One region of the Streptomyces sp. NPDC098101 genome, then DNA from elsewhere that is predicted to be linked to it. Evidence: riboswitches for the same ligand, from Rfam matches in the RefSeq annotation. Region 1 holds a riboswitch; each other region holds the start of a gene.

Evidence for each region. A riboswitch is a leader RNA that binds a small molecule or an ion and turns the genes downstream of it on or off. The one in region 1 is predicted to bind cyclic di-AMP.
Region 2: another riboswitch for cyclic di-AMP. It lies ahead of ACIQVI_RS02645 (peptidoglycan DD-metalloendopeptidase family protein); the one in region 1 lies ahead of ACIQVI_RS06305 (transglycosylase SLT domain-containing protein).
Region 3: another riboswitch for cyclic di-AMP. It lies ahead of ACIQVI_RS27980 (transglycosylase family protein); the one in region 1 lies ahead of ACIQVI_RS06305 (transglycosylase SLT domain-containing protein).

What each region holds. Positions count from the first base shown of each region.
Region 1 covers NZ_JBIWAS010000001.1:1,517,941-1,524,924, reverse strand. The annotation lists gene ACIQVI_RS06325 (SIS domain-containing protein) at 1-445, opposite strand, end outside; gene ACIQVI_RS06320 (DeoR/GlpR family DNA-binding transcription regulator) at 595-1,404, shown strand; gene ACIQVI_RS06315 (phosphocholine-specific phospholipase C) at 1,573-3,597, shown strand; gene ACIQVI_RS06310 (hypothetical protein) at 3,643-4,296, opposite strand; cyclic di-AMP (ydaO/yuaA leader) riboswitch at 4,670-4,854, shown strand; gene ACIQVI_RS06305 (transglycosylase SLT domain-containing protein) at 4,859-5,794, shown strand; gene ACIQVI_RS06300 (phosphoribosyltransferase family protein) at 5,801-6,984, opposite strand, start outside.
Region 2 covers NZ_JBIWAS010000001.1:620,363-627,346, forward strand. The annotation lists gene hpnH (adenosyl-hopene transferase HpnH) at 1-823, shown strand, start outside; gene ACIQVI_RS02625 (aspartate aminotransferase family protein) at 831-2,219, shown strand; gene ACIQVI_RS02630 (helix-turn-helix domain-containing protein) at 2,296-2,925, shown strand; gene ACIQVI_RS02635 (DUF6126 family protein) at 3,024-3,173, shown strand; gene ACIQVI_RS02640 (tyrosine-protein phosphatase) at 3,198-4,019, opposite strand; cyclic di-AMP (ydaO/yuaA leader) riboswitch at 4,409-4,568, shown strand; gene ACIQVI_RS02645 (peptidoglycan DD-metalloendopeptidase family protein) at 4,572-5,531, shown strand; gene ACIQVI_RS02650 (SGNH/GDSL hydrolase family protein) at 5,694-6,506, shown strand; gene ACIQVI_RS02655 (STM4011 family radical SAM protein) at 6,493-6,984, opposite strand, start outside.
Region 3 covers NZ_JBIWAS010000007.1:92,249-99,232, reverse strand. The annotation lists gene ACIQVI_RS28005 (glycosyltransferase family 2 protein) at 1-494, shown strand, start outside; gene ACIQVI_RS28000 (SurA N-terminal domain-containing protein) at 575-1,267, shown strand; gene ACIQVI_RS27995 (nucleoside triphosphate pyrophosphohydrolase) at 1,287-2,246, shown strand; gene ACIQVI_RS27990 (cytochrome P450) at 2,455-3,858, shown strand; gene ACIQVI_RS27985 (transglycosylase family protein) at 4,019-5,059, shown strand; cyclic di-AMP (ydaO/yuaA leader) riboswitch at 5,274-5,491, shown strand; gene ACIQVI_RS27980 (transglycosylase family protein) at 5,495-6,220, shown strand; gene eno (phosphopyruvate hydratase) at 6,576-6,984, shown strand, end outside.

The DNA.
Region 1 (6,984 bases):
AGAGGGCGAGCGCGGTGGTGGCGAAGCGGGTCTGGACGACCGACTCCTCGTCCGCGAAGTCGAGGACGGCGACCTCGTCGGCGAGGTCCATCACCGGCGTGGCGGGGTCGGCCGTGACCGCGCCCGTGGGTACGGTGCCGCGCAGTCGGGCGAGGACGGCGAGGACCTCGCTGGTGGTGCCGGAGCGGGTGAGGGCCACGACCCGGTCGTAGCGGCGCCCGTAGGGGAACTCGGAGGCGGCGAAGGCGTCGGTCTCGCCGTGGCCGCCGGACTCGCGCAGCTCCGCGTAGGCCAGGGCCATGAACCAGGAGGTGCCGCAGCCGACGACCGCGACCCGCTCGCCCCGCCGGGGCAGGGCGGCGACGTGCCGGGGCAGGGTGCGGGCCGCCTGGCGCCAGGTCGCCGGCTGGGAGGCGATCTCCACGGCGGTGCGGGTGGTGCTCATGCCGATCTCCTTGCAAGAAAGACTGCGCGATATTGAACGAACATGCTTGAACTCCGACCTATTCAAGCAGAAACATGCACAGCGTTTCCAGATCCCGCACCCTCCGGAGGCTAGAATCGGACGCTCGCACGACCGGGAGGGAGGGACCCATGTCCAAGCACGAGCGGTGGAACACGCTCCTCGAACTACTGGCGGCCTCGGGAAAGATCGAGGTGGAGGAGGCGGCGACGACGCTCGACGTCTCCGCGGCCACGATCCGCCGGGACCTCGACGAACTCGCCGAGCAGCAGCTCCTCGTGAGGACACGGGGCGGCGCGGTGGCGCACGGCGTGTCGTACGAGCTCCCCCTGCGGTACAAGTCGACGCGGCACGCGCCGGAGAAGAAGCGGATCGCGGAGGCCGCGGCCGATCTGGTCACGCCCGGCGAGGTCGTCGGGCTCAACGGCGGCACGACGACGACGGAGGTGGCGCGGGCGCTGGCGCTGCGGTTCGCGAGCGGGCGCGCCGAGGTCCCGGGACCGGTGACGGCACCCCCGGGTCCGGCGCTGACCGTGGTCACCAACGCGCTCAACATCGCGGGCGAGCTGGCGGTGCGCCCGCAGATCAAGATCGTCACGACGGGAGGCGTCGCCCGCCCCCAGACCTACGAGCTGGTCGGCCCGCTGACGGTCGGGGTGCTCAGCGAGGTGGTGCTCGACGTGGTGGTGCTGGGGGTCGACGGGATCGACGCCGAGCTGGGCGTGATGGCGCACCACGAGGACGAGGCGAGCATCAGCCGGCTCTTCGCGGAGCGGGCGAGCCGGGTCGTCGTGGTGACCGACTCCTCGAAGATGGGCCGCCGCGCGTTCGCGCGGATCTGTGGTCTGGACCGGATCGACACCCTGGTGACCGACACGGGCATCGCGCCGGAGACGGCCGCCCAGCTCACCGAGGCCGGGGTGAAGGTCCTCACCGTCTGACCCGCCCACCGCCATTGGTCTTCCCCTGAACCAATCATTGGCCAAGGTTGCTCGGGATCCCGGCTGTTAACTCAGTAATTACCGCACGGGCGTATACCTTTGGGCGTCCTTCCCTCCATCATGTGTCCGACGTGCCGCCGGGGCGCGCCGTGACACGAGAGGCGGGGCATGATTCCCATCAGCCGCAGGGGGTTCGTCGGCATCGGCGCGGGGCTCGTGGCGGGGGCGGCGCTGCCGCCGGCGTCCGCGTCGGCCGCCGCGCGGGCCGCGACCGGCACCCTCACCGACGTCAAGCACGTGGTGGTCCTCATGCAGGAGAACCGCAGCTTCGACCACTACTTCGGCACCCTGCGCGGGGTGCGGGGCTTCGCCGACCGCGCGGCGGGCAATCTGCCCGGCGGCTGGGGGACCTTCAACCAGCCCAGCCCGGGCGGCCGCCAGTACCCCTGGAAGCTCAGCGACACCCCGCCGGCCGGAGGGGTGGACGGGGAGACCCTCGCGCAGTGCAACGGCGACCTGCCGCACAGCTGGACCTCGCAGCACGCGGCCTGGAACAAGGGGCGCCTCGACAACTGGGTGACGGGCGTGGGCAACGTCCGCACGCTCGGCCACCTCGACCGCGAGGACATCCCCTTCCACCACGCGCTCGCCGACCACTACACGATCTGTGACGCATACTTCTGCTCGGCGCTCAGCGCCACCGGCCCCAACCGCACCTTCCTGTGGAGCGGGAAGATCGACGCCTCCAGCAAGGACGGCGGCGAGGAGCGGGGGCTGACCTGGGAGACGTACGCGGAGGCACTCCAGCGCGCCGGGGTGAGCTGGAAGGTCTACCAGAACGCCCAGGACAACTACGGCGACAACGGCCTCGCGTACTTCAAGAGGTTCACCGACGCGCGGCCCGGGGACCCGCTGTACGACCGGGGCATGGGCTCGGTCCCGAAGGTGACCGGCTCGACCCCGGACGACATCGCGGCGGCGATCCGCGCGGACGTCCTGGCGGGGACCCTGCCGCAGGTGTCGTGGGTGGTGGCGAGCGAGGCGTTCTCCGAGCACCCCTACGCGCCGCCCGGGGACGGCGCGCACTTCGTCGACCTCGTCTACCGGGCCCTGGCCGCGAACGCCGAGGTGTTCGACTCGACCGTGCTGTTCCTCAACTACGACGAGAACGACGGCTTCTTCGACCACGTGCCGCCGCCGGTCGCCCCGCCGGGCACACCGGGCGAGTACCTCGACGGCGTGCCGATCGGCCTGGGCTTCCGCGTCCCCATGCTTGTCATGTCCCCGTGGACCCGGGGCGGCTGGGTGAGTTCCGAGGTCTTCGACCACACCTCCGTGCTGCGCTTCCTGGAGACCTGGACGACGGCCCTCGGCACCCCGGCCGCCTGTCCCCACATCAGCGCCTGGCGGCGGAAGGTGACGGGCGATCTGACCGGCGTCTTCGACTTCGCCCACCCGGTGTACGGGGTGCCCGCCGGGCTTCCGTCGACGGCGAAGGTGATCGGGCAGGCCACCTGCAAGCCGCTGCCGAACCCGGTCCCGCAGAACAACGCCCTGCCCGCGCAGGAAGCGGGCACCCGGCCGGCACGCGCCCTGCCGTACCAGGTGAACGGCAACCTGGACCGCTTCGAGTTCGGCTCCGGCGGCAAGATCCTGGCCTGGTTCTCGATGACGAACCGGGGCACGGAAGCCAGGCGGGCCGCGCACTTCTCGATCCATCCGCACCAGCACCGCGACACGGCCGCCTGGCAGTACACCGTGGACCCCGGCGGCACGGCCTCCGACTTCTTCAACATCGGCACGGGCTCGGGGTCCGGGAAGTACGACATCTCGATGATGGGACCCAACCGCTTCCTGCGCCGGTTCATCGGCGACGCCTCCAAGGCGGGCAAGGACGTCGAGGTGGCGGCCCGGTTCGCGACCGAGCCCGGGACGGGGAAGACGGCCCTCTGGTTCAGGATGACCAACGCCTCCGCCGGGCCCGTCACCTTCACGATCCGCTCCAACGCCTACCGGACGGACGGGCCGTGGACGTACACGGTCCCGGCGGGCTCCGCCACCGAGGACTTCTTCAACGCCGTCGCGTACCAGCGGGGCTGGTACGACTTCACGATCACCACCGGCGTCGACGGGACCTGGTCGCGCCGGTACACCGGTCACATCGAGACCGGGGCCCCGAGCGTCAGCGGCTGAGTCCGGCGGCCCGGGCGCGGGGTCCCCGCGTCCGGGCCCCGGGCGTCAGCGCCCGGCGTGGGCGGCGCGGCGGGCCGTGGCGTCGAGGAGGGCGAGCGCGTCGCCGGCCGTGCGCCCGGGAGCCCGGTTCCACGGGCCGATGAGGTCACGCCACCCCCGTGACCGCAGCTCGGTCATGATCCAGGCGGCCGCCTCGTTCATGGTGTCCGCACCGCCGTAGCCGAGGCGGTGGGCGGCGAGGAGCGCCCCGCAGACACAGCGGGCCCCACGCCTGTCGCGCAGCTTGTACGGGGCGTTCTGCCAGCCCCACTCGGTCAGCACGAGGCGCGCGTAGCCGAGGTGGACCGAGGGGCGCAGCTCGGCCCCGCCGATGCGGCGCCAGGCGTGCAGGCGGTCCGGCAGTACGGCTCCGATCCGGCCGGGGAGGCGGCGCTCGACGGGGGCCGGCGCCGGGAGCGCGTCGAGCGCCTCGGCCACGAGCCGGTCCACCGGCACGCTCAGCAGGTCCCGCCAGTCCCGCACCTCCCCCGACGACGGCCCGGGGGCGGGTGCGAGCGGTTCGGAGGTGGGCGCGAGCGGTTCGGGGGCGGTCCAGTCGGTGACGATCCGCTGCCAGACGGCGCTCTCGTAGAGGGCGGCGGCCTCGCGGTCGAGGGTGTCGGGGGTGTCGGGGGTGAGCTGGGGGGCGGCGGGGGGCATCGGGCGGCTCCTGGGTCGGTCGCTCCATCCTTCGAGAAGAATGTCGGCTTTGCGCGCTTTGCACTTGAGCGACACCGGATGCCACCCAAGACGCCCCATCGACCCCGAAAACCCCACCCGACAGTTTTTCGCCCTATTTCCCCATCAACGGAATTACATCGCATATTCGGACATAACCCACCGGGTGACGCGACTCACTCCGCACGGACCGCCGCACGGCGCCGACCTCTCCCACCCCGTACCGCACAAGGAAGTTCGACACCTTTTCGGGCCGGCCGATCTTGAATTCCCCGAATTCGGTGATCCTTTTACACGTGCCGCCGCTCTGATCCTCTTGTTATTCGCCGCATTACTGGCCTACGGTCACCCCCATTCGAGCGGAACGCCTAATCCTGCCACCGCTCGGAAACCTCCCTTTTCACCCGACGGCAGGAGCGGGGGACCCACGAATACGCCGGTCCGGTGATCCGGAACGGCTCGGGGTGCAGCCGCGTGCGCGCGGCCGGACATCTCCCGTCCGAACCCGACAGCTCACCTCGTAGGCGCCGGAGAGGAATCCGTCATGCCTGCACACGGTAAGCACCGCCGCCCCCGCCGCAGCCACGTCTCCCGTGGTCTCGCCCTGGTCGGCACCGGTGGAGCCGCGCTGTCCCTGCCCCTGATCGCCCCCGCCACGGCCGGTGCCGCGCCCGCCGCCGGCGCCCCGGAGATCGCCGCCAAGACCTTCGCCGCTCCCGCTGCCCCGGCCGCCGCCAAGGCCCCGGCCGCCCCGGCGACCGCGCGCACGTACACCGTCGTGAGCGGCGACTCGCTTTCCCTGATCGCCCACAAGAAGGGAATTCAGGGAGGCTGGAAGAGCCTTTACCGCGCCAACCAGAGCGCCGTGGGTGACAATCCGTCACTCATCCACCCCGGTCTGGAACTGACGATTCATCGGGGTTCCGCCAAGGCCGTCCCCTCTCAGGCGAAGACGCAGGAGAAGACGGAGCGAAAGGCCGAGCGGAAGGCGGATCGGAAGGCCACCGCGAAGGCGGAGAAGTCCGCCACGACCGACCGGGCGAGCCGCTCCGAGCGCCGCGCGACCGCTCCGGCCGCCGGCGCCGCCACCGGAGCCTCCGCCGCCGCCCCGGCCGCTGCCGCCGCCCCGGCCGCCGCTCCGGTCGCCGCCACCCAGTACGCCGACAACCTCGACGGCTGGATCCGGCAGTCGCTGGACATCATGGCCCAGCACGGCATCCCCGGTTCCTACGAGGGCATCCACCGCAACATCATGCGCGAGTCCTCCGGAAACCCGCAGGCCATCAACAACTGGGACATCAACGCCGTCAACGGCACCCCCTCGAAGGGCCTCCTCCAGGTCATCGAGCCGACCTTCCTGGCCTACCACGTGCCCGGTACGTCGATGGACCTGTACGACCCGGTCGCCAACATCACCGCCGCCTGCAACTACGCGGCCGACCGCTACGGCTCCATCGACAACGTCAACGGGGCGTACTGACCGTCGTCAACGGGGCACATCGGTGCCCCGACGCCGGAAGTGCCCGGTGAACCAGGAGGTGGCGAGCTCCGCCACCTCCTCCAGGGCACCGGGCTCCTCGAAGAGGTGGCCGGCCCCCTCCACCACGGCCAGCCGGTTCTCGCAGCGCAGCAGCGCCCCGGCCCGCCGGTTGAGGTCCAGGACCAGCGGGTCGTCGCCGCCCACCACCAGGAGGGTCGGGGCCCGCACCCCGGCCAGGCGGTCGGCCGCGAGGTCCGGCCTGCCGCCGCGCGAGACGACGGCGGCGACGGGGGACGCGGGGTCGCCCGCCGCCCACAGCGCGGCCGCCGCTCCCGTACTCGCGCCGAAGTAGCCGAGCGGGAGCCCCGCGACGTCGGGCCGCTCGGCCAGCCGTTCCGTGGCCCCGGCGAGCCGGCCCGCGAGGAGCGGGGTGTCGAAGACGTGCGCCCGGTCGGCCGCCTCGGCCTCGCTCAGAAGGTCGAACAGCAGGGTCCCGAGACCGGCCCTGTTCAGCTCCGCGGCGACCGCCCGGTTCCGGGGGCTGTGGCGGCCGCTGCCGCTGCCGTGGGCGAACAGGACCAGGCCGGCGGCCCCCTCGGGCACGGCGAGCCGCCCCGCGAGGGTGGCGCCGCCGACCGGGATCCGTACGTCCGCCTCCCGTACGACGGGGTCGCGCGCGGCCCGGCTCCGGTCCAGACAGGCGATCACCTCGTCGTCCGGCGTCTGCGGGAACTCCCGGTAGAACTGGCCGACGGCGTAGAACCCCTCCGGGGTGCGGACGCTGACGGTCTCGTCGGCCTCGCCGCCGAGCCGGGCCGTCCAGCCGGGCGGCGCGACCGGCACCGCGAGGACGATCCGGGCCGCGCCCCGGGCACGGACCACCCGGCAGGCCGCCAGGGCCGTGGCGCCGGTGGCGAGCCCGTCGTCGACGACGAGGACCGTCCGCCCCTCCAGGGGCACGGGCGTCCGGCTGCCCCGGTAGCGGCGGGTGCGCTGGTCCAGCTCGGTCAGCTCGCGCTCCTCCACGGCGGCCAGCGCGCGGTCGTCCACCCCGGCCTCGTGGAGCACCCGGTCGTTGAGCACCCGCACGCCGCCCTCGCCGATCGCCCCCATCGCGACCTCCGGCCGGTGGGGCACGCCCAGCTTCCGGACGAGGCAGACGTCGAGCGGGGCGTCGAGGGCGTCGGCGA
Region 2 (6,984 bases), 900 kb from region 1:
GGTCCTGGAGTCCGGCGCCCCCATGGTGTCCATCGCGGGCGGCGAGCCCCTGATGCACCCTCAGATCCACGAGATCGTCCGCCAGTTGGTGGCGCGGAGGAAGTACGTCTTCCTCTGCACCAACGCGATGCTGCTCCGCAAGAAGCTGGAGAACTTCACCCCCTCCCCGTACTTCGCCTTCGCCGTGCACATCGACGGGCTGCGCGAGCGGCACGACGAGTCCGTGGCCAAGGAGGGCGTGTTCGACGAGGCGGTGGCGGCGATCAAGGAGGCCAAGCGGCGCGGCTTCCGGGTCACCACCAATTCGACCTTCTTCAACACCGACACCCCGCAGACCATCATCGAGGTGCTCAACTTCCTCAACGACGACCTCGAGGTCGACGAGATGATGATCTCGCCCGCCTACGCCTACGAGAAGGCTCCCGACCAGGAGCACTTCCTGGGCGTCGAGCAGACCAGGGAGCTCTTCAAGAAGGCCTTCGCCGGCGGGAACCGGCGCCGCTGGCGCCTGAACCACTCGCCGCTCTTCCTGGACTTCCTGGAGGGGAAGGCGGACTTCCCCTGCACCGCCTGGGCCATCCCGAACTACTCCCTCTTCGGCTGGCAGCGGCCCTGCTACCTGATGAGCGACGGTTACGTCCCCACGTACCGCGAGCTCGTCGAGGAGACCGACTGGGAGAAGTACGGCCGGGGCAAGGACCCGCGCTGCGCCAACTGCATGGCGCACTGCGGCTACGAGCCCACCGCCGTCCTCGCCACCATGGGCTCCCTCAAGGAGTCCCTGCGCGCGGTCCGGGAGACCGCCTCCGGGAACAGCAGGTGAGCGGCGCGTGACCGGCGGCGGCTTCGACCTGCGGGGGCTGCTCGCCGAGCGCGGCGGCGAGCGGTACGAGCTGCACGCCCGGTACCTCAACCCCCAGCTCCCGCGGATGCTCCGCACCCTCGGCTTCGACAAGGTCTACGAGCGGGCCGAGGGCGCGCACTTCTGGGACGCCGACGGGAACGACTACCTGGACATGCTCGCCGGCTTCGGCGTGATGGGCCTCGGACGGCACCACCCCGTCGTCCGCAAGGCCCTCCACGACGTCCTGGACGCCGATCTGGCCGACCTCACCCGCTTCGACTGCCAGCCGCTGCCCGGCCTCCTCGCCGAGCGGCTGCTCGCCCACAGCCCCCACCTGGACCGGGTCTTCTTCGGCAACAGCGGCACCGAGGCCGTGGAGACCGCCCTGAAGTTCGCCCGGTACGCCACCGGACGGCCCAGGATCGTCTACTGCGACCACGCCTTCCACGGGCTCACCACCGGCTCCCTCTCCGTCAACGGCGAGCGGGGCTTCCGGGACGGCTTCGCCCCGCTCCTGCCGGACACCGCGATCGCCCTCGGCGACCTCGACGCCCTGGAGCGGGAGCTGCGCAAGGGGGACGTGGCCGGCTTCGTCGTGGAGCCGATCCAGGGCAAGGGCGTCCACGCGGCGCCGCCCGGCTTCCTGCGCGCCGCCGGGGAGCTGCTGCGCCGGCACGGCGCCCTGCTGATCGCGGACGAGGTGCAGACCGGTCTCGGCAGGACCGGCGACTTCTACGCGTACCAGCACGAGGAGGGCGTCGAGCCGGACCTGGTCTGCGTCGCGAAGGCGCTCTCCGGCGGCTACGTGCCGGTCGGCGCCACCCTCGGCAAGGACTGGATCTTCAAGAAGGTCTACTCGTCGATGGACCGGGTCCTGGTCCACTCCGCGAGCTTCGGATCGAACGCGCAGGCCATGGCCGCCGGGCTCGCCGTCCTCTCCGTGATGGAGGACGAGGGCACGGTCGCCCGCGCGCGCCGGATCGGCGACCTGCTCTCCGGCCGCCTGAAGGAGCTGGTGCCCCGGTACGAGCTGCTCCACGAGGTCCGCGGGCGCGGTCTGATGATCGGCGTCGAGTTCGGCAGGCCGTCCTCGCTCGGCCTGCGCGGCCGCTGGACGGTGCTCCAGGCGGCCCGCAAGGGCCTCTTCGCCCAGATGGTCGTCGTCCCGCTGCTCCAGCGGCACAGGATCCTCACCCAGGTCTCCGGGGACCACCTGGAGGTGATCAAGCTGATCCCGCCGCTCGTCGTCGACGAGGCGGACGTGGACCGGTTCGTCACCGCCTTCACGGCGGTCATGGACGAGGCCCACGGCGGGGGCGGCCTGATGTGGGACTTCGGGAAGACCCTGGTCAAGCAGGCGGTCGCGCAGCGCTGACCTGAAACGACCCTCCGGGTTTTGCCTCTGGGGCAAGAAACTTGCCCCGGAGGCACGATCCTGGCGGAATGGGGGCATGGACCACGTCCCCGGGGACACCTCCCCGGACCCCGCCACCTCCGGCGTCCTGCCCGACGTCGCACCGCAGCTGCGGGCCCTGCGCCGCCGCCGGGGGCTCACCCTGGAGGCCGCCGCCCGGCGGGCCGGCCTCTCGCCGGCCCACCTCTCGCGCCTGGAGACGGGGAACCGGCAGCCCTCGCTGCCGATGCTGCTCGCCCTCTCCCGCACCTACGGTACGACGGTCTCCGAGCTCCTGGGAGAGGCGCCCCCCGAGCGCGATCCCGTCGTCCGGGCCGGCCGCTCCGAACCCGTCGAGGCCGACGGCTGGATCTACCGCCAGGCGGGCGGCGCCGGGCGCGCCCTCCAGTGCCTGCGGGTCCACGTGCCGTACGCCACCCGGGACGACATCGTGCGCGTGCACCCGGGGGAGGAGTGGATCCACGTCCTGGAGGGCCGGGTGCGGCTCGTGCTCGGCGAGGCGGTCCACGTCCTCGATCCCGGGGACGGCGCGCACTTCGACTCGCTCACCCCGCACCGGATCGGCGCCGCCACCCCCGGCGGGGCCGAGCTGCTCTTCGTCCACACCCTGCTGCAGAGCCCCGTCGCCGAGCTGTGCCTCGGCGACGGGACCCCGCACCGGCGCTGACCGCCGTAACGATCCGCCGTGGCGATCCGTCGTGCCGATCCGCTTCGGCGATCCGCCGTAACGATTCCCCTGTGACGATTCTTCAGGAAAGGACCGACATGTCCGAGAAGTCCGCACCCGTCACCGGCGAGGAGCGCGGGGAAGGCAAGTTCCCCAAGGGCCTGGTGCTCCGTCTCTTCGCCTACCTGATCGCCGGTCACCTCTTCGCCGGCTTCCTCTACCTGCTCTTCGCGATGGGCGCGAAGTAGGGCCCCCGGGAGGCGCCGCCCCTCCTACGCCCCGGTGACCAGGCGCTCCCGCAGCCGCTCACGGGTCTCCGGGGACAGCTTCAGGCCCCCGGAGAAGTAGGCGTCCACCGAGCCCCAGGTCGTCTCGATGGTCTCGAAGGCCGCCAGCAGGTACTCCGCCCGCGCGTCGAAGAGCGGGGCCAGCAGCTCCATCACCTCGGGCCCCATGGCGTCCGGGGCGGTGGAGCTGCGGCGCACCTTGTAGCGGCGGTGCGGCTCGTTCGACTTCACGTAGTCGGCCTCGATCGCCGTCCGCTCGACTCCGACGGCGAGCAGGGTGATCGCGACGGCGAGCCCGGCCCGGTCCTTGCCCGCCGCGCAGTGCATCAGGGCCGGGACGCTCTCCTCCGCCATGGAGTGCAGGATCCGGCTGTGCTCCGCGGTCCGCTCGACCACCATCCGCCGGTACGAATCGGACATTCGGGCCGCCGCCTTGCCCTCGCCGAGGATCTCCCGCAGCTGCGCGGTGTCGCCGTCGCGCACCAGCTTCCAGAACTCCTTGCCGTCGGCCGGGTCGTTGAGGGGTATGTTCACGTTCCGTACGCCGGGCAGCTCGACGTCCGGGCCCTCGATCCGCCGGTCGGCCTCGTTGCGGAAGTCGAAGACCGTGTGCAGCCCGAGGCCGGCGAGGAAGGCGGCGTCGCTCTCGGTCGCGTGGGCGAGGTGGCCGCTGCGGAAGAGCCGGCCGGGGCGGACCGCCCGCCCGTCCGTCGTCGGCAGGCCGCCCACGTCCCGGAAGTTGCGGACCTCCGCCAGCTCGGGCTCGGCGGCTTCGATGGGCGGGACCTGCGGCAGCTGCTGCGTCACGGATGCTCCTGGAGAGTCGGCGTTCGGGTGCCCGACGAGAAATCGGTTCCGGGGGCAATCATCCGGGCGGGAAGGGCGCGGCGCATCCCCTCGGACGGGAATGGGCAATCTGTCCGAATTGGCACGTTGGATATAACGCGCCCTGTTTACGGACGAGATGGGTTTCGGTGCGTGAGCAGGGTCATAGAAGTGACGGATCGTGGCCGGAGGCCCGCCGCAATCCCCTTACGGGAAAAGGGAGTCGAAGGACCGTCATCCACGGAGGGTGACCGGAATCCCGGGGGAACGATCTAGGGCGGAATGCCGGGACAAAACAGCGGCTTGTTCGCGCCGACCCCGCTCGTCTAGCGTCACGGTCAATCCGGACGGACCGCCTAATCCTGCCACCGCCCGGAATTCCACCCATCCCATGCGTGGCAGGAGCGGGGGACCCAGGAAGTACGCCGGTCCCGCGATGCAGGACGGCTCGGGGTGAAGCCGCGCGCGAGCGCGGCCGGGCATCTCCAGTCCGAACCCGACAGCTCACCTCGCAGGCGCCGGAGAGGATTCGCCATGCCCGCGAAGGGTAAGCACCGCCGTCCCAAGAGCAACCCCCTCACCCGCGGATTCGCCGCCGCCGGTACGGGAGGCGCCGTCGTCGCCCTCCCGCTCCTCGGCGCCACCGGGGCCCACGCCGCCGAGCAGGCCGCCCCGGCCGCCGCCTCCGTCCGGTCCGCCGTCACCGCGCACGCCGTCGCGGCGAAGGCCGCCCCCGCGAAGCCCGCCGCGACGACCGGCCCCCGGACGTACTCCGTCGTCCCCGGCGACTACCTGTCGAAGATCGCCGCCGACCACCACCTGGAGGGCGGCTGGCAGAAGGTGTACGAGGACAACCGCCGGACCATCGGCGCGGACCCCTCCCTCATCCTGCCCGGCATGAAGCTCACCATCGGCGCCAAGGGCTCCGCCCCGGCCGGCCCGAAGAGCACCCCCAGCGCCCAGGAGTCCGGCAAGAACGGCGACGACGCCCCCCGCGCCTCCCGCGGCGAGAGCCGCCGCGCCGCCGCCCCGGCCACCGCCGCCGCCCCGAAGGCCGCCGAGAGCTCCACCGGCTCCACCGCCTCCTCGTCCGGCTGGGTCGCCCCCGTCACCGGCGGCTTCTCCACCCCGTACCGCGCCTCCGGCTCCATGTGGTCCTCCGGCTACCACACCGGCGTCGACTTCATCGCCTCCTCCGGCACCACCGTCCGCGCCGTCGGCGCCGGCACGGTCGTCTCCGCCGGCTGGAGCGGCTCGTACGGCAACGAGGTCGTCATCCAGCACGCGGACGGCAACTACTCGCAGTACGCCCACCTCTCCTCCCTCTCGGTCTCGGCCGGGCAGAGCGTCAGCGGCGGGCAGCAGATCGGCCTCTCCGGCTCCACCGGCAACTCCACCGGCCCGCACCTGCACTTCGAGATCCGCACCACGCCGAACTACGGCTCGGACGTCGACCCGCTGGCCTACCTGCGCCAGCACGGCGTCTCCGTCTGACGCGCACGCGGGAGACACCCTTTCCGACGGCCCGGCACATTCCATGCCGGGCCGTCGGCCTATTCCGACTTGGGCGAATCTTTATCGGTGGCATATGTCACCCGTCGTCAACCCCTCCTTACGGTCGCGTAGGTCACATGCGAAAGGGAAGGATGTGCCCCCGTGGCAGACGATTCGAGATCAAGAGACAAGAACGCATTCGGGTCGTACGCGGCGATCGGTGACAGCTTCACCGAGGGCGTCGGAGACCCCGGCCCCGACGGGACGTACGTCGGCTGGGCGGACCGCTTCGCGGTCCTGCTCGCCGACCAGCTGCCGGAGCACGACGCCTTCCGCTACGCCAACCTGGCCGTACGCGGGCGCCTCCTCGACCAGATCGTGGCGGAACAGGTCCCCCGGGCGAAGGAACTCGCCCCCGACCTGGTGACCTTCTGCGCGGGCGGCAACGACATCATCCGTCCCGGCACCGACCCGGACGACGTGGCCGAGCGCTTCGAGCGCGCCGTCGCCGAACTCACCTCCGCCGTCGGGACCGTCATGGTGACCACCGGCTTCGACACCCGCGACGTCCCCGTGCTCCGGCACCTGCGCGGCAAGATCGCCACCTACACCGCGCACGTCCGGGCCATCGCGGACCGCCACGGCTGCCCGGTCCTCGACCTGTGGTCCCTGAAGTCCGTCCAGGACCGGCGGGCCTGGGACGACGACCGGCTGCACCTCTCGCCCGAGGGGCACACCCGGGTCGCCCTGCGCGCCGCCCAGGTCCTCGGCCTGCCGGTGCCCGCCGACCCCGACCAGGTGTGGCCGCCGGTTCCGCCGCGCGGCTCCCTCGAAGTGCGCCGGGACAACATCCAGTGGGCGCGGGAGTACCTCGTCCCCTGGATCGGACGGCGGCTGCGCGGCGAGAGCTCCGGGGACCACGTCGAGGCCAAGCGCCCCGACCTGATGCCCCTCGGGGACCTCATGCCCCTGTAGCGGGCGGCGCGGCGGGGATCCGCTCCAGGACCCCGCCCGCGAACACGTCGTACAGCGGCAGCGTCTCCAGGTGGACGTAGCCGATGTGGCAGTCGCAGACGGCGAGGGGGCAGGCGCGGGGACGCAGGGCGGCGCGGTACGAGCCGTCGTACAGGTTCCCCAGCTCCGCCTTGACGAAGTGGCAGCGCCGCACCGTCCCCCCGCCGTCCACCGAGATCACCGACTCGCCGGTGCGGCAGGGCAGCCCCGCCGAGCGGTGCGGATGCCGGCTGTACGGGAAGAGCGGGTCGAGCTCCGTCCACCCGTCGGCCTCCGCGTCGGTGTACGCGTGCCCCTCCGCCGCGTTCACCCACAGGTACACGTGCGGCGGCAGCGCGTCCCGCAGCCGCCGCGCGTGCTCCCGGTGCTCGGGGAGCCCCACCACGCCGACGCTGAACCGGATCCCCCGCCCCGCCAGGTCGTGGCACTTGGCGAGGAA
Region 3 (6,984 bases), on a different contig from region 1:
TCGACCTCGGCGAGTACAACCGCTTCTCCAAGGGCCTCTTCGCCTGGGTCGGCTTCCGCACCACGACCTTCTCCTACGAGAACGCCGTCCGCGAGCAGGGCCGCTCCAAGTGGTCCTTCGGCAAGCTCCTCAACTACGGCCTCGACGGTCTGCTCTCCTTCAACAACAAGCCGCTGCGCGCCGCCGTCCACCTCGGCCTCCTGCTGCTCGTCGTCGCCCTCGGTTACGCGGCCTGGATCGTCGGCGACGCCCTGGCCAACGGCGTCGACACCCCCGGCTACGTCACCCTCCTCGTCGCCGTCACCGCCCTCGCCGGCGTCCAGATGGTCATGGTCGGGCTCATCGGGGAGTACGTCGGCCGCATCTACTACGAGGTGAAGCGCCGGCCCCACTACCTGCTGAAGGAGACCGGGGGCGAAGGAGGGGAACGGGCGGGGCGGGCCGACACCCGGGTGACGGGTGAGTCGTTGTGGGAAACAGTCGCTCCGAAGTAGTGGCTCCGGCCCCGGCGACTCCCTACCATCGATCACCGCAAGGTCGTTCAACTGACGCACGACCAGCCCGGGAGGCTCCTTTGCACCGCCGCACGCTCCGCCGTACGCAGCCCCGCACACAGCCCCGCACGCACCGCCGCACGGCGCTCGCCGTCTCCGCCGCGCTCCTCGCCGCGGCCCCGCTGCTCACCGCCTGCGGCAACGACGCCCACCCGGGGGCCGCGGCCGTCGTCGGCGGCGAGCGCATCGACGTCGCCAGCCTCCAGGCGCAGGTGAAGGACGTCCGGGACGCGCAGGCGGCCTCCCCGGAGTCCGCGCAGCTCGTCGCGGCCACCGGCGATCTCAGCCGCCGCAAGCTCAACAGCATGATCTTCGACCGGGTCGTCGAGAAGGTCGCCCGCGACAACGGCGTCACCGCCAGCCGCGCCGAGCTCCAGCAGACCCGCACCGCCTTCGTCCGCCAGAGCGGCGGCGAGGACCGGCTCGCCGCCGCCCTCCTCCAGGAGCAGGGCGTGGCCCCCGGCCAGATCGACGGCGTCGTCCGCCGCAACGTCCTCCTCAACAAGATCGCCGCCGAGGTGGGCGCCGACGACAGCCCCGAGGGCCAGAAGAAGCTGACGGACGTCTTCACCGCCGCCTCCAAGGACCTCGCCATCGACGTGAACCCGCGCTTCGGCGCCTGGGACGACGCCCAGATCCGGCTGGCCGCCGCCAGTACGCCCTGGCTGCGGCAGATCAGCAAGGCCCCGGAGGCCGTCGGGCCCGGTGCCTGAGGCCGGGTAGGTTCGGGGGGTGACTTCCGAAAGCCCCGGCCGCATCGTCCTGCTCACCGCCAGCCACCGCGTGGCCCCCGGACTCCTGTCCTGGCCCGCGTGGCAGGCGCTGCACGCCGCCGACCGGGTGCTCTGCCCCGACGGGCACCACCCCCAACTGCCGTACCTGCGGGAGGCGGGCGTCGCCGTCGAGCACGCCCTGCCCACCGCCGAGGAGCTGGTCGAGGCCTGCGCCGGGGGCCGCACGGTCCTGCTGCTGCCCTCCGGCGAGGGCGACCGGCGCCTGACCGACGGCCTCGCCCGGCTCGCCGGCTCCGGCCGGGTCGCGATGCCCGAGCTCGAACTGCTGCCGGGCTCGTACGACCTGCCCGGCGCCCGCCTCCTCGACCTCGTCCAGGTCATGGACCGGGTCCGGCGCGAGTGCCCCTGGACCTCGGCGCAGACCCACGAGGGGCTCGTGAAGTACGCCATCGAGGAGGCGTACGAGCTGGTGGAGGCGATCGAGGACGGGGACAGGACCGCGCTCCGGGAGGAGCTGGGCGACGTCCTCCTCCAGGTCGTCTTCCACGCCCGGATCGCCGAGGAGGACCCGGAGGAGCCGTTCTCCGTGGACGACGTGGCCGGGGCCCTCGTGGAGAAGCTGATCCACCGCCACCCGCACGTCTTCGGGGACGCGACCGCCGAGACCCCCGAGGAGGTCCACGCCCACTGGCAGCGGACCAAGGCGGTCGAGAAGCGGCGGGAGTCCGTCACCGACGGCGTGCCGCTCGGCCAGCCCGGCCTCGCGCTCGCCGCGAAGCTCGCGGGCCGGGTCCGCTCGGCCGGCCTCGACGTGCCCGTCCCGGCGGACGGGGGCGTCGGCTACGAACTCCTGGCCCTCGCGGCCCGCGCGGAGGCGGCGGGCGTCGACCCTGAGACGGCGCTGCGGGCGGCGGCCCGGACGTACCGGGACGCGATCAGGGCGGCGGAGGGGCTGTGAGGCCGTAGCGCCGTACAGCCGTAGCCCCTCCCCGTACAGAGGGGAGGGCCGCCGGGTCCGGTGGGGGCGCGGGCCGTACGGCACGGGCCGCCGGAGTGCGAGGGGGCGCGGGCCGTCCCGCTACGGGGCCGCCGGGGCGCGAGGGGGCGTGCGGGCCGTCCCGTACGGGGCCGCCGGGGCGCGCGGGGGTGCGCTGTACGGTCGGGGGGTGAGTGACAGCACCGCCCCGGACCCCGCGCCGCACCCCGCACCGACCTCCTGCCCGGCCTCCGGGACGGCCCCGGCCTCCGGGACGGCCCCGGCTCCCGGCAGGGCCCCCGCTCCCGGCGCGACCCCCGCCCCCGTCCCGGCCCCCGCGCCCGCGCTCTTCACCTGGGAGTTCGCCACCGACCCGTACCCCGCCTACGCCTGGCTGCGGGAGCACGCGCCCGTGCACCGGACGACGCTGCCCAGCGGGGTCGAGGCCTGGCTCGTGACGCGGTACGCGGACGCCCGGCAGGCCCTCGCGGACCAGCGGCTGTCGAAGAACCCGGCGCACCACGACGAGTCCCCGCACGCCAAGGGCAAGACGGGCATTCCGGGCGAGCGCAAGGCCGAGCTGATGACCCACCTGCTCAACATCGACCCGCCCGACCACACCCGGCTCCGGCGGCTCGTGTCGAAGGCCTTCACCCCGCGCCGGGTCGCCGAGTTCGCCCCGCGCGTCCAGGAGTTGACCGACCGGCTCATCGACGCGTTCGTGGAGAAGGGGAGCGCGGACCTCATCCACGAGTTCGCCTTCCCGCTCCCCATCTACGCCATCTGCGAACTGCTCGGGGTGCCCGAGGAGGACCAGGACGACTTCCGGGACTGGGCCGGGATGATGATCCGGCACGGCGGAGGCCCGCGCGGCGGCGTCGCCCGGTCGGTGAAGAAGATGCGCGGCTACCTCGCGGAGCTGATCCACCGCAAGCGCGAAGACCCGGGGGACGACCTGATCTCGGGGCTCATCCGCGCCTCCGACCACGGCGAGCACCTCACCGAGAACGAGGCCGCCGCCATGGCCTTCATCCTCCTCTTCGCGGGGTTCGAGACCACCGTGAACCTCATCGGGAACGGTCTGTACGCGCTGCTCCGCGATCCCGTGCAGAGGGGACTCCTCCAGGACTCCCTCGCCGCCGGGGAGACCGGCCTCCTGGAGACCGGGATCGAGGAGCTGCTGCGGTACGACGGGCCCGTGGAGATGGCGACCTGGCGGTACGCGACGCGGGCGCTGACCATCGGCGGGCAGGAGATCCCGGCGGGCGACCCGGTGCTCGTGGTGCTCGCCGCCGCCGACCGCGACCCGGAGCGCTTCGACGGGCCCGACGTGCTCGACCTCGCCCGGCGCGACAACCAGCACCTCGGCTACGGCCACGGCATCCACTACTGCCTCGGCGCGCCCCTCGCGCGCCTCGAAGGACAGACGGCGCTCGCGACCCTCCTGACCCGCCTGCCGGACCTGCGACTCGCCGCCGATCCGGCCGAACTCCGGTGGCGCGGCGGGCTCATCATGCGCGGTTTGCGCACGCTTCCGGTGGAGTTCTCCCCTTCCGTACCCCTCTCGCACACTGACGGACCGTCAGAAATGTGATCTTCATGTGATCGAGTGGCCATCGACTTGTGACGGACGTTCGAATGCCGCTACGTTTCGCCGCAGTCTCAGCCGTCACGCGAAAGGCGTACCTATGCGTTCCGGGAACGGACGACACCGTCGCCCCCGTCAGGCCCCCGCCATCGTCGTCGCCGCGGGCGTGACCGGATCCGCCATGGCGCTGCCCCTGCTCGCCACCGGATCCGCGTCCGCCGCCGACGCCGCCACGTGGGACCGCGTCGCCGAGTGCGAGTCCGGCGGTCAGTGGAGCGCCAACTTCGGAAACGGGATGTACGGAGGCCTCCAGCTCACCCAGGGCGACTGGGAGCGGCACGGCGGCCTGTCGTACGCGCCCAGCCCCGACCTGGCCAGCCGCGCCCAGCAGATCGCGGTGGCCGAGAGGGCCCTCGCCAAGGGCAGCGACGCCTGGGCCACCTGCGCGCCGATCGCCGGTCTGACGAACGACGGGAAGCCCACCGGGGTGGACCCGGGTCCGGCCACCGCTCCGGCGCCCTCCGTGGCGCCCGTCCCCGAGTCGAGCTGGAACTCCGGCTCGCCGGCCGCCTCCCCGACCGCGCCGTCCACCGGGACGCCGAAGGCCTCCGTCCCGACGACCGCTCCCGCCGCGCCGTCCGCGCCGGCCGGATCGACGGCTCCCGCCACCCCGGCGGACCCGACCGCGCCGACCGCCCCCGCCACGCCGTCCGCGCCCTCCGGGTCGACGGGGGCGACGGACCCGGCGGACCCGACGCTCCCGGCCGATCCGTCCGACCCGACGGCCCCGGTCGCCCCCGACGGCTCCGTGACGCCCGGCGTCCCGGGCGACGAGGGCACGCCGTCCGCGCCCGGCACAGGCAAGCACCGGGGCGACGCCGCCCCGGAGGAAACCGACAAGCCGGACAGCTCCACCGAATCCGGTAGACATGCCTCGGGCAAGGACAAGCTTGCCGAAGAGCCCGTCTCGGCCCCAATTGCTGACGAAGCGAAGAATTCGGACGCAACGGACAGTCAGGGCTCTTCGGGTGAATACACCGTGCGTCCGGGTGACAGCCTTTCGGACATCGCCCAGGCGAACGAACTGCCCGGAGGGTGGACCGCCCTCTACGACGCCAACAAGCGGACCGTGGGCACCGATCCGGACCTCATCCTCCCTGGTCAGAACCTCGACCTGACGAAGGGTTCGGTCTCGGCGGAGGGGTAGTTCGCGGGCTTATGTCCGGTTCCGGGTGAGTGAGACATGGGTCTCTTTGCCCCAACTGGCCCACAGCGCCCGCAAACTCCGCTTCCGTCACTCCTCACCTGCGCAAACAGTCCCCTCCGAAGGGCAAGAAGAGGCGAAATTCGTCGTATGAGCCTCTTTGAACTTCGGAGGGTTCTGTGTCTACGGTCATCACCGCTCGCCACCGCGGGCCCCGTCGACCGAAACGCCGAATCCTGCCGTCGGCCGATGGGAACAGTCGTCGCGCAAGCGCCGTAGGCAGGAGCGGGGGACCCAAGGTAAGTGCCGGCCCCGGCCGTCGAGACAGACGGCCGACGACCGGCTTGGGGTGAAGCCGCGTGCTAGGACACGCGGCCGGGCAACTCTTCGGCCCGAACCCGACAGCTCACCTCGCAGGCGTCGGTGAGGAGAATTCCCATGCTGTTTTCCGTCAAGGGCAAACACCGCCGTCCCTCCAAGGCCACCCAGCTCGCCGCGCTCGTCGGCGTCACCGGCATCGCCGTCGCCGCCCCGCTGATGACCGCGGGCACCGCCTCGGCCGCCACGTCCTCCGAGTGGGACCGCGTCGCCCAGTGCGAGTCCGGCGGCAACTGGTCCATCAACACCGGCAACGGCTACTACGGCGGCCTGCAGTTCTCGGCCTCCACCTGGGCCGCGTACGGCGGCACCGCCTACGCCTCCACCGCCGACCAGGCGTCGAAGTCCCAGCAGATCGCCATCGCCGAGAAGGTCCTCGCGGGCCAGGGCAAGGGCGCCTGGCCGAGCTGCGGCGTGGGCCTCTCCGGCGCCTCGTACGACGGCGGCGCCGCCGAGAGCGCTCCGCAGCAGGAGCAGCCGAAGCAGCAGCAGCCGAAGCAGGAGCGGAAGGCCGAGCAGCCGACCACCCGCAGCGAGCAGCGCCAGGCCCCGAAGAAGGAGCGGCAGGCCGCCCCCGAGGCCGCCAAGAAGACCGTCACCACCCCGACCGGCAAGACGGTCAAGAAGGGCGACGGCGAGTACAAGGTCGTGGCCGGCGACACCCTCAGCAAGATCGCCGACGCCCAGGGCGTCAAGGGCGGCTGGGCCGAGCTCTTCGAGCTCAACAAGGACGTCGTCGAGAACGCCGACCTGATCTACCCGGGCCAGCAGCTCCACCTGAAGTGAGCCCGGCGGGTCGCGTGAGTCCGGCGGCTCACGCGCCCCCGACGACCCTCCCGCGGTGACCACCCCGGTCCGGCGCGCCCTTCCCCCGTGCGCGCCGGACCGGGGTTCCCCTTATTGAGGGGCCGTACAGAGGGGGCCGCGACCGCCTCAGGAGCCCGCCCGTGCCCCACTTGATGGTTACCGCCCAGTAGATCTGGGGTCCTTCGTCCCCTTGTGCGTGCCCTTGGGTCCTTTTTCGTCCCAGGGGGCGGGCGCCCGGCCGGTCGGAGCCTCCGGGGCGGTTAGGCTCTTGTCGCAAGGCCGAGCGACCCAGCACAGGCCCTGCGTCACATCCAGCGTCACATCCCAGAAGGAGATGCTCGTGCCGTCCATCGACGTCGTCGTAGCCCGGGAAATCCTGGACTCCCGAGGCAACCCCACGGTCGAGGTCGAGGTCGGCCTCGACGACGGCAGCACCGGCCGTGCTGCCGTTCCGTCCGGCGCCTCCACCGGTGCGTTCGAGGCCCTGGAGCTTCGCGACGGTGACCCGAACCGTTACCAGGGCAAGGGCGTCGAGAAGGCCGTCCTCGCCGTCATCGAGCAGATCGGCCCGGAGCTCGTCGGCTACGACGCCACCGAGCAGCGCCTGATCGACCAGGCCATGTTCGACCTGGACGCCACCCCGGACAAGTCCTCGCTCGGCGCCAACGCCATCCTCGGCGTCTCCCTCGCCGTCGCGCACGCCGCCTCCGAGGCCAGCGACCTCCCGCTCTTCCGCTACCTGG